One region of the Telluria sp. LT2P34 genome, then DNA from elsewhere that is predicted to be linked to it. Evidence: predicted binding sites of a transcription regulator. Region 1 holds the regulator's gene; the other holds the start of a gene.
What was found. The regulator sigma-54, encoded in region 1, starts transcription at its own class of promoters, with help from an activator protein. The targets are predictions, from matches to a motif close to TGGCANGNAANCTGCTTT.
Positions count from the first base shown of each region.

Region 2: a site for sigma-54 is predicted at 2,850-2,867, ahead of AC56KZ_RS06020 (PEP-CTERM sorting domain-containing protein). Genes of this name have one in related genera too.

Region 1 covers NZ_JCASIN010000007.1:18,138-23,584, forward strand. Annotated here, with positions in the region: gene lptC (LPS export ABC transporter periplasmic protein LptC) at 1-211, shown strand, start outside; gene lptA (lipopolysaccharide transport periplasmic protein LptA) at 227-799, shown strand; gene lptB (LPS export ABC transporter ATP-binding protein) at 799-1,560, shown strand; gene AC56KZ_RS17305 (RNA polymerase factor sigma-54) at 1,566-3,038, shown strand; gene hpf (ribosome hibernation-promoting factor, HPF/YfiA family) at 3,103-3,456, shown strand; gene AC56KZ_RS17315 (enoyl-CoA hydratase/isomerase family protein) at 3,544-4,629, shown strand; gene rapZ (RNase adapter RapZ) at 4,642-5,447, opposite strand, start outside.
Region 2 covers NZ_JCASIN010000002.1:33,336-38,782, forward strand. Annotated here, with positions in the region: gene cphA (cyanophycin synthetase) at 1-1,536, shown strand, start outside; gene AC56KZ_RS06015 (LysE family translocator) at 1,544-2,170, shown strand; gene AC56KZ_RS06020 (PEP-CTERM sorting domain-containing protein) at 2,182-2,685, opposite strand; gene AC56KZ_RS06025 (hypothetical protein) at 3,086-3,322, shown strand; gene mutS (DNA mismatch repair protein MutS) at 3,411-5,447, shown strand, end outside.

The sequences.
Region 1 (5,447 bases):
GCATGCCCGGACCGAGGCGCTGACCGTGCTGGCCGACGACGAAATCATCAAGACCAGGCTCCCGGTACGCATGACGCTGGGCGCGTCGCAGGTGGACGCGGTGGGCATGCATGCCGAGAATCCGACCCAGAAGATGCACCTCGGCGGACGCGGCAGGATCGTCTATCCGCCGCGCCGCGCGGCCGCTTCCCGCTCCGCACCTACCCCATAACAGGAACAAGAACATATGAAGAACATCCTCCGCAATGTGCTCGCCGCCGCTTTCCTTTCGCTGGTGTCGCTGTCGGTATCGGCCGAGAAGGCGGACTCGCTCAAGCAGGCCGTGGTCGAATTCGATTCGCTCGACGTCGATGAAGTGACGCAGACGCGCATCCTGACCGGGAATGTGATCGTCACGCGCGGCACGCTGACCCTGAAATCGGACCGCGCGCTGGTACGGGAAACGCCGGAAGGCTATATGAGCGTGACGCTGACGTCGAATCCGGGGCGCGTGGCGACCTTCCGCCAGAAGCGCGACGGCGGGCCGGACCTGTGGATGGAAGGCCAGGCCGAGCGCATCGAATATGAAGAGCGCGAAGAGGTGGTCAAGCTGTTCTCGAAAGCGGTCGTCAAGGAACTCGAAGGCGGGCGCATGACGAATGAACTCGTCGGCCCCTTCATCTCTTACGACAACCGGCGCGAAGTGGCCGCCGTGCGCAACGACGCCAGCGGCCAGACCAAGGCCGGCGGCGGGCGCGGCACCCTGATCATCGCGCCGCGCCGTACGGCAGCGCCCGCGGTAGCGGCAGGAAAAAAATAATGAAGGATGACCGCGACACGCGCAGCACCCTGGTCGTACGGGGCCTGCAGAAAAGCTACGGCAAGCGCCTGGTCGTGCGCGACGTGTCGCTCGAAGTGGGCTGCGGCGAAGTCGTCGGCCTGCTCGGGCCGAACGGCGCCGGCAAGACGACCTCGTTCTACATGATCGTCGGCCTGGTGCCGTCCGACGCCGGCACCATCGAAATCAACGGCGCCGACATTTCCAGCCTGCCGATCCACCGGCGCGCGGTGATGGGCCTGTCCTACCTGCCGCAGGAAGCGTCGGTGTTTCGCAAGCTGACCGTGGAAGACAACATCCGCGCCGTGCTGGAACTGCAGCGCACCGATGAGGGCAAGCCGCTGACCAAGGCGGCGATCAACGAGCGGCTCGATTCGCTGTTGGCCGAACTGCAGATCGAGAAGCTGCGCGAGAACCAGGCGCTGTCCTTGTCGGGCGGCGAGCGGCGGCGCGTCGAGATCGCACGCGCGCTGGCCACCAATCCCCGCTTCGTGCTGCTCGACGAACCCTTTGCCGGCGTCGACCCGATCGCTGTGATCGAGATCCAGCGCATCGTGCGCTTCCTGAAGGAGCGCGGCATCGGCGTCCTGATCACCGACCACAATGTGCGCGAAACGCTCGGCATCTGCGACCGCGCCTACATCATCAACCAGGGCGCCGTGCTGGCCTCGGGCCGCCCTGACGACATCATCGCCGACGAATCGGTACGACGTGTCTACCTCGGCGAACACTTCCGCATGTAGGTATCATGAAACAATCCCTGCAACTACGGACTTCGCAGCACCTGGCGCTCACGCCGCAGCTACAGCAGTCGATCCGCCTGCTGCAGCTGTCCACGATCGAACTGCAGCAGGAGCTCGAGCAGATCCTGTCGGATAATCCCTTGCTCGAGCGGATCGACGACCCGCTCGACAATTCCGTGCGCCTGTTGTCCGACGGCGCCATCAACGACGCGCCCGCCCAGCCGCCGGATGCGCCGGCGCCAGGCGGAGAAGAACCCGCGGCCCCGGCAGAGGGCGCCGATGCGGCGGAGGGCGGCGGCGAGGTCGAGCGCGGCGAGGCCGATGCCGACTGGGGCGACGCGCCGCGCGCGCCGGGCAGCGACGGCGACGACGATGGCCGCCCCCAGCTGGGCGCTATCGGCGTCACGCTGCGCGAGCACCTGTCGGAGCAGATCCGGGTCACGGGCGCGAGCGTGCGCGACCGCGCGCTGGCCGAACTGGTGATCGACGCCATCGACGACAACGGCTATCTCGACGAACCGCTCGACGAAATCCTGGCGCGCCTGCCCGAAGAGCTGGAAGTGGACATGGACGAAATGCGCTGCGCGCTGGCGCTGGTGCAAAGCCTCGATCCGGTCGGCGTCGGCGCGCGCAGCGCCAGCGAGTGCCTGGCGCTGCAGATCCGGCAAATGCCGGGCGTGCCGATGGTCACGCGGCGCATGGCCCTGAAGATCGTCGAGGGCTACCTGACCTGGTTCGCCCAGCGCGAATTCAACAAGCTGAAAAAGGCGCTCGATTGCGATGACGAAGACCTGCGCGAAGCGCAAGCCGTGATTCGCCAGTGCAATCCGCATCCGGGTGCGGCTTTTGCGTCGAGCACCTCGGACTACGTGGTGCCGGACGTCATTGTGCGCAAGACGGGCACCGGCTGGAGCGTGACGCTGAATGGCGAAGTGATGCCGCGCCTGCGCGTGAACAATGTCTACGCGGCACTGCTGAAGCAGGGCAAGGGCGAAGGACAGATGAGCGCGCAGTTGCAGGAAGCGAAGTGGCTGATCAAAAATATGCGCCAGCGTTTCGACACGATCCTGCGTGTTTCGCAGGCCATCGTCGAGCGTCAGCGCAACTTTTTCAGCCATGGCGCGGTTGCCATGCGTCCCCTTGTGCTGCGCGAGATTGCTGATACACTAGGTCTGCACGAGAGCACCATTTCTCGCGTAACCACTCAGAAATTCATGCTAACCCCGCACGGCATGTTTGAGCTGAAGTATTTCTTCGGAAGCCATGTCGCCACCGAAGCGGGGGGCGAAGCCTCTTCGACGGCGATCCGGGCGCTCATCGCGCAACTGACAGGAGCAGAAGACCCAAGGAACCCATTATCCGACAGCAAGATCGCGGAAATGCTCGGTGAACAAGGAATGGTCATCGCGCGCCGAACGGTTGCGAAATACCGCGAGGCACTTAAAATTCCTCCAGTCAGTCTCCGCAAATCCTTGTAACAGCGGCCAGCCACGCGCGACCCAAGCGCGCTGTGTGAGCCGTTTCTTTTTCAAAGGAGTGTGTATGAATCTCACTATCAGCGGTCACCACCTCGACGTTACACCCGCCATCCGTGAATACGTACAGAACAAGCTGGAACGCATCACCCGCCATTTCGATCAAGTGATTGACTCCCACGTCATCCTCGCCATCGACAACCTCACCGAAAAAGACAAAAGGCAAAAAGCCGAAATCAACCTGCGCGTCTCGGGGAAGATGGTGCACGTGGAAAGTGTGGCGCAAGATCTGTATGCCGCGATCGACTTGCTGATGGACAGGCTCGATCGCCAAGTCATGAAGTACAAGAGCATCATGCAAAACCATAGTCACGAGTCGCTCAAGCGACGACCTGAAGGCGGAGAGGCTGTTGCTGCCTGATCGGCAACGAAGCACCGTCTAATAAGGGCGCCGGAAGGCGCCCTTTTCAGTTGGTAGAATGGTGATTTTCCCACAAGCCCAACCACCATGACCGACCATGTCCTGACCCGCGTTGCCAACGGCACCGGCGTGATTACCCTCGACCGCCCCAAGGCCCTCAACTCGCTGTCGCTCGCCATGGTGCGGCGCCTGAGCGCAACCCTGCTTGCCTGGCGCGACGACGCCGCGGTCGAGGCCGTCGTGATCACCAGCAGCAGCGAAAAAGCCTTGTGTGCCGGCGGCGACATCCGCTTCTTCCACGAGGCGGGCCACGCGGCGCCGACCGGCGGCAGCGCACTGCTGGAAGACTTTTTTACGGAAGAATACGCGCTGAACCACCTGGTTCATTTTTATCCGAAGCCGTATATCGCGCTGATGGACGGGGTGGTGATGGGCGGCGGCATGGGCATAGCCCAGGGCGGACCCGCCACCGGCCTGCGCATCGTCACCGACCGCACGAAAATGGCGATGCCGGAAGTGAACATCGGTTTGTTCCCGGACGTCGGCGGCAGCCATTTCCTGTCGCACGCGCCTGGGCAACTGGGCAACTACCTGGGCCTCACCGGCCTCACGATCGGCGCCGCCGACGCTGTATATGTGGGGCTGGCCGACGTGTTCGTGCCGGGCGCCCAGCTGGCTGAACTGAACGCGCTGATCGAGACGACGCCCGGGGCCGAGCTGGCGGGCGCCATCCGCGCATTCGGCGCGCGCTTCTTCGATGCCCTTGGGCCGAGCGCTTTGGAGGCGGCGCGCAGCACGATCGATGCGCACTTCGGTGCCGACTCGGTGGCGGCGATCATGCGCTCACTCGAGGGCGACGCCGCCCCGTTCGCGCAGAAGGCACTGGCCGCGATGCGCCAGCGCTCGCCGCTCCTGATGTGCGTGACGCGCGAGATGCTGCTGCGCGGCGCCGGGCTGGGCGTGGCCGATTGCCTGCGCATGGAACGCGCACTGGTGCGCCGCAATTTCGAGCACGGCGAAGTACTCGAAGGCGTGCGCGCGCTGGTGATCGACAAGGACAACGCACCAAAATGGAATCCGCCGGCGATCGAGGACGTGACGCCGGAGATGGTGGCGCGCTTTTTTGAACCGGTATGGCCGGAGTATGCGCATCCGCTGCGCTACCTGGACTGACCGGTAACGGGCCTACGACTGCTCGCGATGCCGCAGCACGACCCGCTCGGACTCGCCGAAATACGCCGCCAGGCGCTCGGCCATGTACACCGAGCGATGCTGGCCGCCGGTGCAGCCGACCGCCACCGTCAGGTAGCTGCGGTTGTCGGTCTTGAACGAAGGCAGCCATTTCTCGACGAACTGGCGGATATCATTGAGCATTTCGCCGGCGCTCGGCTGGGCGTCGAGGAAGGCGATCACGGGCGCGTCCTTGCCCGTCAGCGGGCGCAGGGTATGGTCGTAATACGGATTCGGGATGGCGCGCACGTCGAACACGAAGTCGGCGTCGAGCGGCACGCCGACCTTGAAGGCGAAGGATTCGAAGAACAGCGTCAGCGGTGCATGCTTGACCTCGGCCAGCACCTTGATCCAGCCGCGCAGCTTGTTGGCCGACACTTCCGAGGTGTCGATCACGTGGCCCAGCTGCTCGATCGGGTCCAGCCGCTCGCGTTCTTCGGCGATGCACTCGATCAGGGTGCGGCGCGAAGCCGGGTTTTCGCCGGGACGCACGGCATGCGACAGCGGATGGCTGCGGCGCGTTTCCGAAAAGCGCGCCACCAGTGAATGGGTGCTGGCGGTGAGGAACATGACTTTTACTTCATGCCCATCGTTCTTCAGCCTGCTCACCGTGAGCGGCAGTTCGGTCAGGGAGTCTGAGGAGCGGGCGTCGACGGCGACGGCCAGCTTTTCCGTTCCCTGGCCGGAAACGGAATTGACCAGGTGCGGCAGCAAACCCGGCGGTAGGTTGTCGACGCAGTAATAGCCCGCGTCTTCCAGGA
Region 2 (5,447 bases), on a different contig from region 1:
GCCCTGGGCAGCCTGTCCAAGCAGGGGCTGCAAGCAGACTCGGTGCCCGTCAAGGGGCGCCGTGTCACCCTGCGCAACAACGCCAACCTGTCCACCGGCGGCGCCGCCACCGACGTCACCGACGACGTGCATCCGGAAGTGGCGGCGCGCGCGATCGCGGCGGCGCACATGGTGGGCCTCGACATCTGCGGCGTCGACCTGATGTGCGACAGCGTCCTGAAACCGATCGAGGAGCAGAACGGCGGCATCGTCGAAGTGAACGCCGCGCCGGGCCTGCGCATGCATCTGTCGCCCTCGTTCGGCAAGGGCCGCGACATCGGCGGCGCCATCGTCGACATGATGTTCAAGGATGGCGACAACGGCCGCATCCCGGTCGTGGCCGTGACTGGCACGAATGGGAAAACCACGACCGTGCGCCTGATCGCGCATCTGCTCACCAGCTCGGGCCTCCGTACCGGCATGACCAATACCGACGGCGTCTATATCGAGGGACGCCGCATCGACAGCGGCGACTGCAGCGGACCGCGCAGCGCGCGCAACGTGCTGCTGCACCCGGACGTCGACGCGGCCGTGTTCGAGACCGCGCGCGGCGGCCTGCTGCGCGAAGGCCTGGCTTTCGACCGCTGCCAGGTGGCCGTGGTGACCAACATCGGCGCCGGCGACCACCTCGGCCTGAACTACATCACCACGCTGGAAGACCTCGTGGTGCTGAAACGCGTGATCGTGCAGAACGTGATCGAGGGCGGCATGGCCGTGCTCAACGCGGCCGACCCGACGGTGGCCGCAATGGCGGAAAACACGAAAGGCGACGTCACCTATTTCGCCCAGGACGGCGGCCATCCGATCATCGCCATGCACCGCGCCCAGGGCCGGCGCGTCGTGTTCGTGGAAGACGGCTTCCTGGTCTGCGCCCAGGGCAAGATGGAAACCCGGATTACCCTGCTTGAAGTGCCGATCACGCGCGGCGGCGTGATCGGCTTTCAGGTCGAGAACGTGATGGCCTCGGTGGCGGCGGCATGGGCCGTGGGTCTCGACTGGGACAAGATCCGCCTCGGCCTGAAAACCTTTGTCGGCGAAAGCGACAATGCACCAGGGCGCTTCAACGTCTTCGATTACCGCGGCGCGACCCTGATCGCCGACTACGGCCACAATCCGGACGCGATTGCGGCGCTGGTGTCGGCGGTGGAGAACATGCCGGCCAAGCGGCGCCTGGTCGTGATCAGCGGCGCGGGAGATCGCCGCGACCAGGACATCACGCAGCAAACGCAGATCCTCGGCGCGGCTTTCGACGACGTGCTGCTCTACCAGGACCAGTGCCAGCGCGGCCGGCCCGACGGCGAAGTGGTCGCCCTGCTGCGCCGGGGCCTGAGCGGCGCCACGCGCACCAGCCATGTCGAGGAGATCGACGGCGAGTTCGTCGCGATCGACCGCGCCCTTGCCCGCCTCTCCGAAGGGGATTTGTGCCTGATCCTGATCGACCAGGTCGATGCGTCGCTGGCGCACATCGCGCAGCGGGTAGCAGAGGCGTCGCAATAAAACGTCCATGCTCGCACCGGAACAATTTTTTGGCTTCCTGCTGGCTGCCATCCTGCTGACCGCTTCACCCGGCCCCGACAACCTGATGGTGCTCGGCCTGGGCATGTCGAAAGGCCGCAAGCAGGGCATGGTGTTCGGCCTGGGTTGCGCGCTGGGCTGCCTGAGCCACACGCTGCTGGCGGTGATCGGCGTGAGCGCGGTGATCGCAGCATCGCCGATGGCGTTTACGGCGCTGCGCGTGGGGGGCGGCCTGTACCTGCTCTGGCTGGGATACAACGCGCTACGCAGCAGTGGCGGCCAGGCCGCTGGCAAGCCGGACGCCCCCCAACAATCGCTGCGCAACTTGTTCGCCAAGGGCTTGCTGGCGAACGCCATCAATCCGAAGGTGGTGCTGTTTTTCCTGTCGCTGCTGCCGCAGTTCGTGATTCCCGCCAACGGCAATGTCGCGGCCCAGATGCTGGCGCTCGGCGTGACGTTTACAGTGCAGGCAGCGGTCCTGTTCGGGCTGCTCGGTTATTTCGCGGGAGCAGTCGGCGCCTGGCTGGAACGCAAGCCGGGCGCCGGCAAATGGCTGGACCGGCTCACGGGTGGGGTGTTCATTGCGCTTGGTGTGAAGCTGATCGTGTCGCGCTGACGCGACGCAGATCAGCGCCGGCGGCGCGCGCGCATCCCCATCAGTCCCAGGCCCAGTCCCAGCATCGCCAGCGTGGCCGGCTCCGCCACTTCGGCAGGTTCGAAGGCAATGTCCAGCGAGGCCGAGAAGAATTCAAGCGGGTCGCCATTGGAGAGATCCGTCAGGAACAGCGTCCAGCTGCCGAACAAATCCATGCCGTCGAACAGCGCCAGTGATTCCGCCGGACGGAAGCTGCCTTCCTGCACGCGCGGACCGGCGGCCTGCAAGGCTTCGTCGTCGAAAGTGACGCTGACGCGGCCGGCGCCACTGCCGGGCGAGCCGGCCTCGTAGGTGGCGAAGGCCTCCACCAGGATGACCGACTGCCCATCCGGCCCGGTCAGGACCAGTGAAAATTCGTTCTCGAAGGGTGAACCGCGGCCGATGCAGGCATCGCCCATCGGCCCGATCGGCGGATCGTCGCATTTCGAGAATTCGACCGTGATGTTCACGTCGGTAACGCGACCGCGTTCGGTCACGTTTAATGCACGTGTTTCTTCCCTACCGTCGACCATGCCATAGACATTATTCGTGGCCACTACGGCGGCCGAGGCGCTGGCACATGCGAGGAAGGTAAGGATTACCGCAGCAAGACGACGGGCAGCTAGGTTCATTTGCACTCCTTGTTATGGACATGGTCATTTAAGCAATTTTTGCGCCATGTGCGAAATTTTCTGACAAATCATGGACTTATCCAGCTTCATGCAAGGAGGATAAGGCAAGTGTAAGAAGCGTCGACAAAGCGCGGAGTGTGCTAGCTAATGGCCGAAATAGCGCAGCTCGAGAGATTTTGCAGCCGACGACGAAGCGTGTGCGCCTATGGGAGCCTCATCTATACAATAAGGGTGACCCTTTCAACCTTCCACCAGGAGAGCGTCCATGACCCACATCCAACTGGAACGCCGCAACGACCTCCATCGCGAGCACCTGGTCGATGTCGCGCTCGGGCTGAAGAAGGCGCACGGCGCCGAGCTGGCGCGCGACTATCTCGAGGAGGTCGCCGTCCCGGAAAGCATCATCCGGCGCATCCTGTCCGGGCGCGGCATCCGCGACACCGCGCCGGACGACGAGCCCGACGACCTGGGAATGGAATGGCTGAAGCCACGGTCAAGGTAATTGCCAGTCCGTCAGCTCCCGTCCAGCCGATGGGGTTAAAATGTCGTTCCTGGCTCGGCAAAGCCCTGCCTTAGCGAACTCCACAGAAATGACCACCGTCCCCAACGAAATCAACGCCGCCGCGGCCAAGAGCAGCCTATCCGAAAAAGTCACGCCGATGATGGCGCAATACCTGCGCATCAAGGCTGACTACCCGACCATGCTGGTGTTCTACCGGATGGGCGACTTCTACGAGCTGTTCCACGAAGACGCCGAAAAGGCCGCGCGCATTCTCGGCATCACGCTGACCGCGCGTGGCGCCTCGAACGGCAACCCGATCAAGATGTGCGGCGTGCCTTTCCATTCGCTCGACGGCTACCTCGGCAAACTCGTGAAACTCGGCGAATCGTGTGCGATATGCGAGCAGATCGGCGACCCGGCGCTGTCCAAGGGGCCGGTCGAGCGCAAGGTAGTGCGCGTGGTCACGCCCGGCACCCTGACCGATTCCGACCTGCTGCCCGAAAAGGCCGAGCGTTCGCTGCTGGCCGTGTGCAGCCTGCCGAACCGCAAGAGCGTCACCACCGGCCTGGCCTGGCTGTCGCTGGCCAGCGGCGCCTTGCGCTTGATGGAATTTTCGGGCGAGCCGCGTGCGGTGGCGGCGCGCCTGGCGCAGGAGCTCGAGCGCATCGCCCCGGCCGAGATCCTGCGCGCCGACAGTGGCGAGCTGCTCGAGGACGATCACTTCGCGCACACCCAGCGCGTGCCCGACTGGCATTTCGATGTAGTCAAGGGCCACCGCGCCCTGGTCGAGCAGCTGAACGTCGCCACGCTCACCGGCTTCGGCGCCGATGGCCTGGGCGCCGCCTTCGGCGCGGCCGGCGCGCTCTTGCGCTATGCGCAGGCGACCCAGGGACGCGGCCTGCAGCACGTCAACAGCCTCGCGGTCGAAAGCGAGAACGAATTCATCGGCCTGGACGCCGCCACCCGGCGCAACCTGGAGCTGACGGAAACCATCCGCGGCCAGGAGTCGCCGACCCTGTTTTCGCTGCTGGACGCCTGCCGCACGGCGATGGGCTCGCGCCTGCTGCGCCACTGGCTGCACCACGCCCGGCGCGACCAGTCGGTTGCACGCGCGCGCCATGAGGCGATCGAGGCGCTGGCCCAGGGCGACGCCGCCCCCGGCTTGTCCGGCACGCTGGGGCAAGTGCCCGACATCGAGCGCATCACCACGCGCATCGCCCTGTCCTCGGCGCGCCCGCGCGACCTGGCCTGCCTGCGCGACGGCCTGACGCAATTGCCGGCCTTGCGCGAGCAGGTGGCGCGCTGCTTCATTCCGGGCGACTCCTGCCTGCTGCGCGCGCTGCACGATGCAATCGATACCCCGGTGCCCTGCCTCGACCTGCTCACGCGCGCAGTGGCGCAAGAGCCGAGCGCAATGGTGCGTGACGGCGGCGTGTTCGCACGCGGTTTTGACGCCGAACTCGACGAACTGCGCGCGCTGTCGGAGAACGCCGGCCAGTTCCTGGTCGACCTGGAGACGCGCGAGCGCGCCCGCACCGGCATCGCCAACCTGCGCGTCGAGTACAACCGGGTGCACGGCTTTTATATCGAAGTCACCCACGGCCAGACCGACAAGGTGCCGGACGATTACCGTCGCCGCCAGACCCTGAAAAACGCCGAGCGCTACATCACGCCCGAGCTGAAAGCGTTCGAAGACAAGGCGCTGTCGGCCCAGGACAAGGCGCTGGTGCGCGAAAAGGCGCTGTACGAGGAACTCCTGCTGTGCCTGGCGCCGCACATCGGCGAGCTGCAGCGGGTGGCGGCCGGCCTGGCCCAGCTCGACACGCTGGTGGCCCTGACGCGCCATGCGCTGGCCAACAACTGGTGCGCGCCGCAGCTGGTCGACGCGCCCTGCCTCACCATCGTCGAGGGCCGCCATCCGGTGGTGGAAAAGCAGATCGAGCGCTTCATCGCCAACGACTGCAGGCTGTCGAACGAGCGCCGCCTGCTCTTGATCACCGGCCCCAACATGGGCGGTAAATCGACCTTCATGCGCCAGACCGCGCTGATCGTGCTGCTGGCCTATGTCGGCAGCTATGTGCCCGCCAGCAGCGCCACCATCGGCCCGATCGACCGCATCTTCACC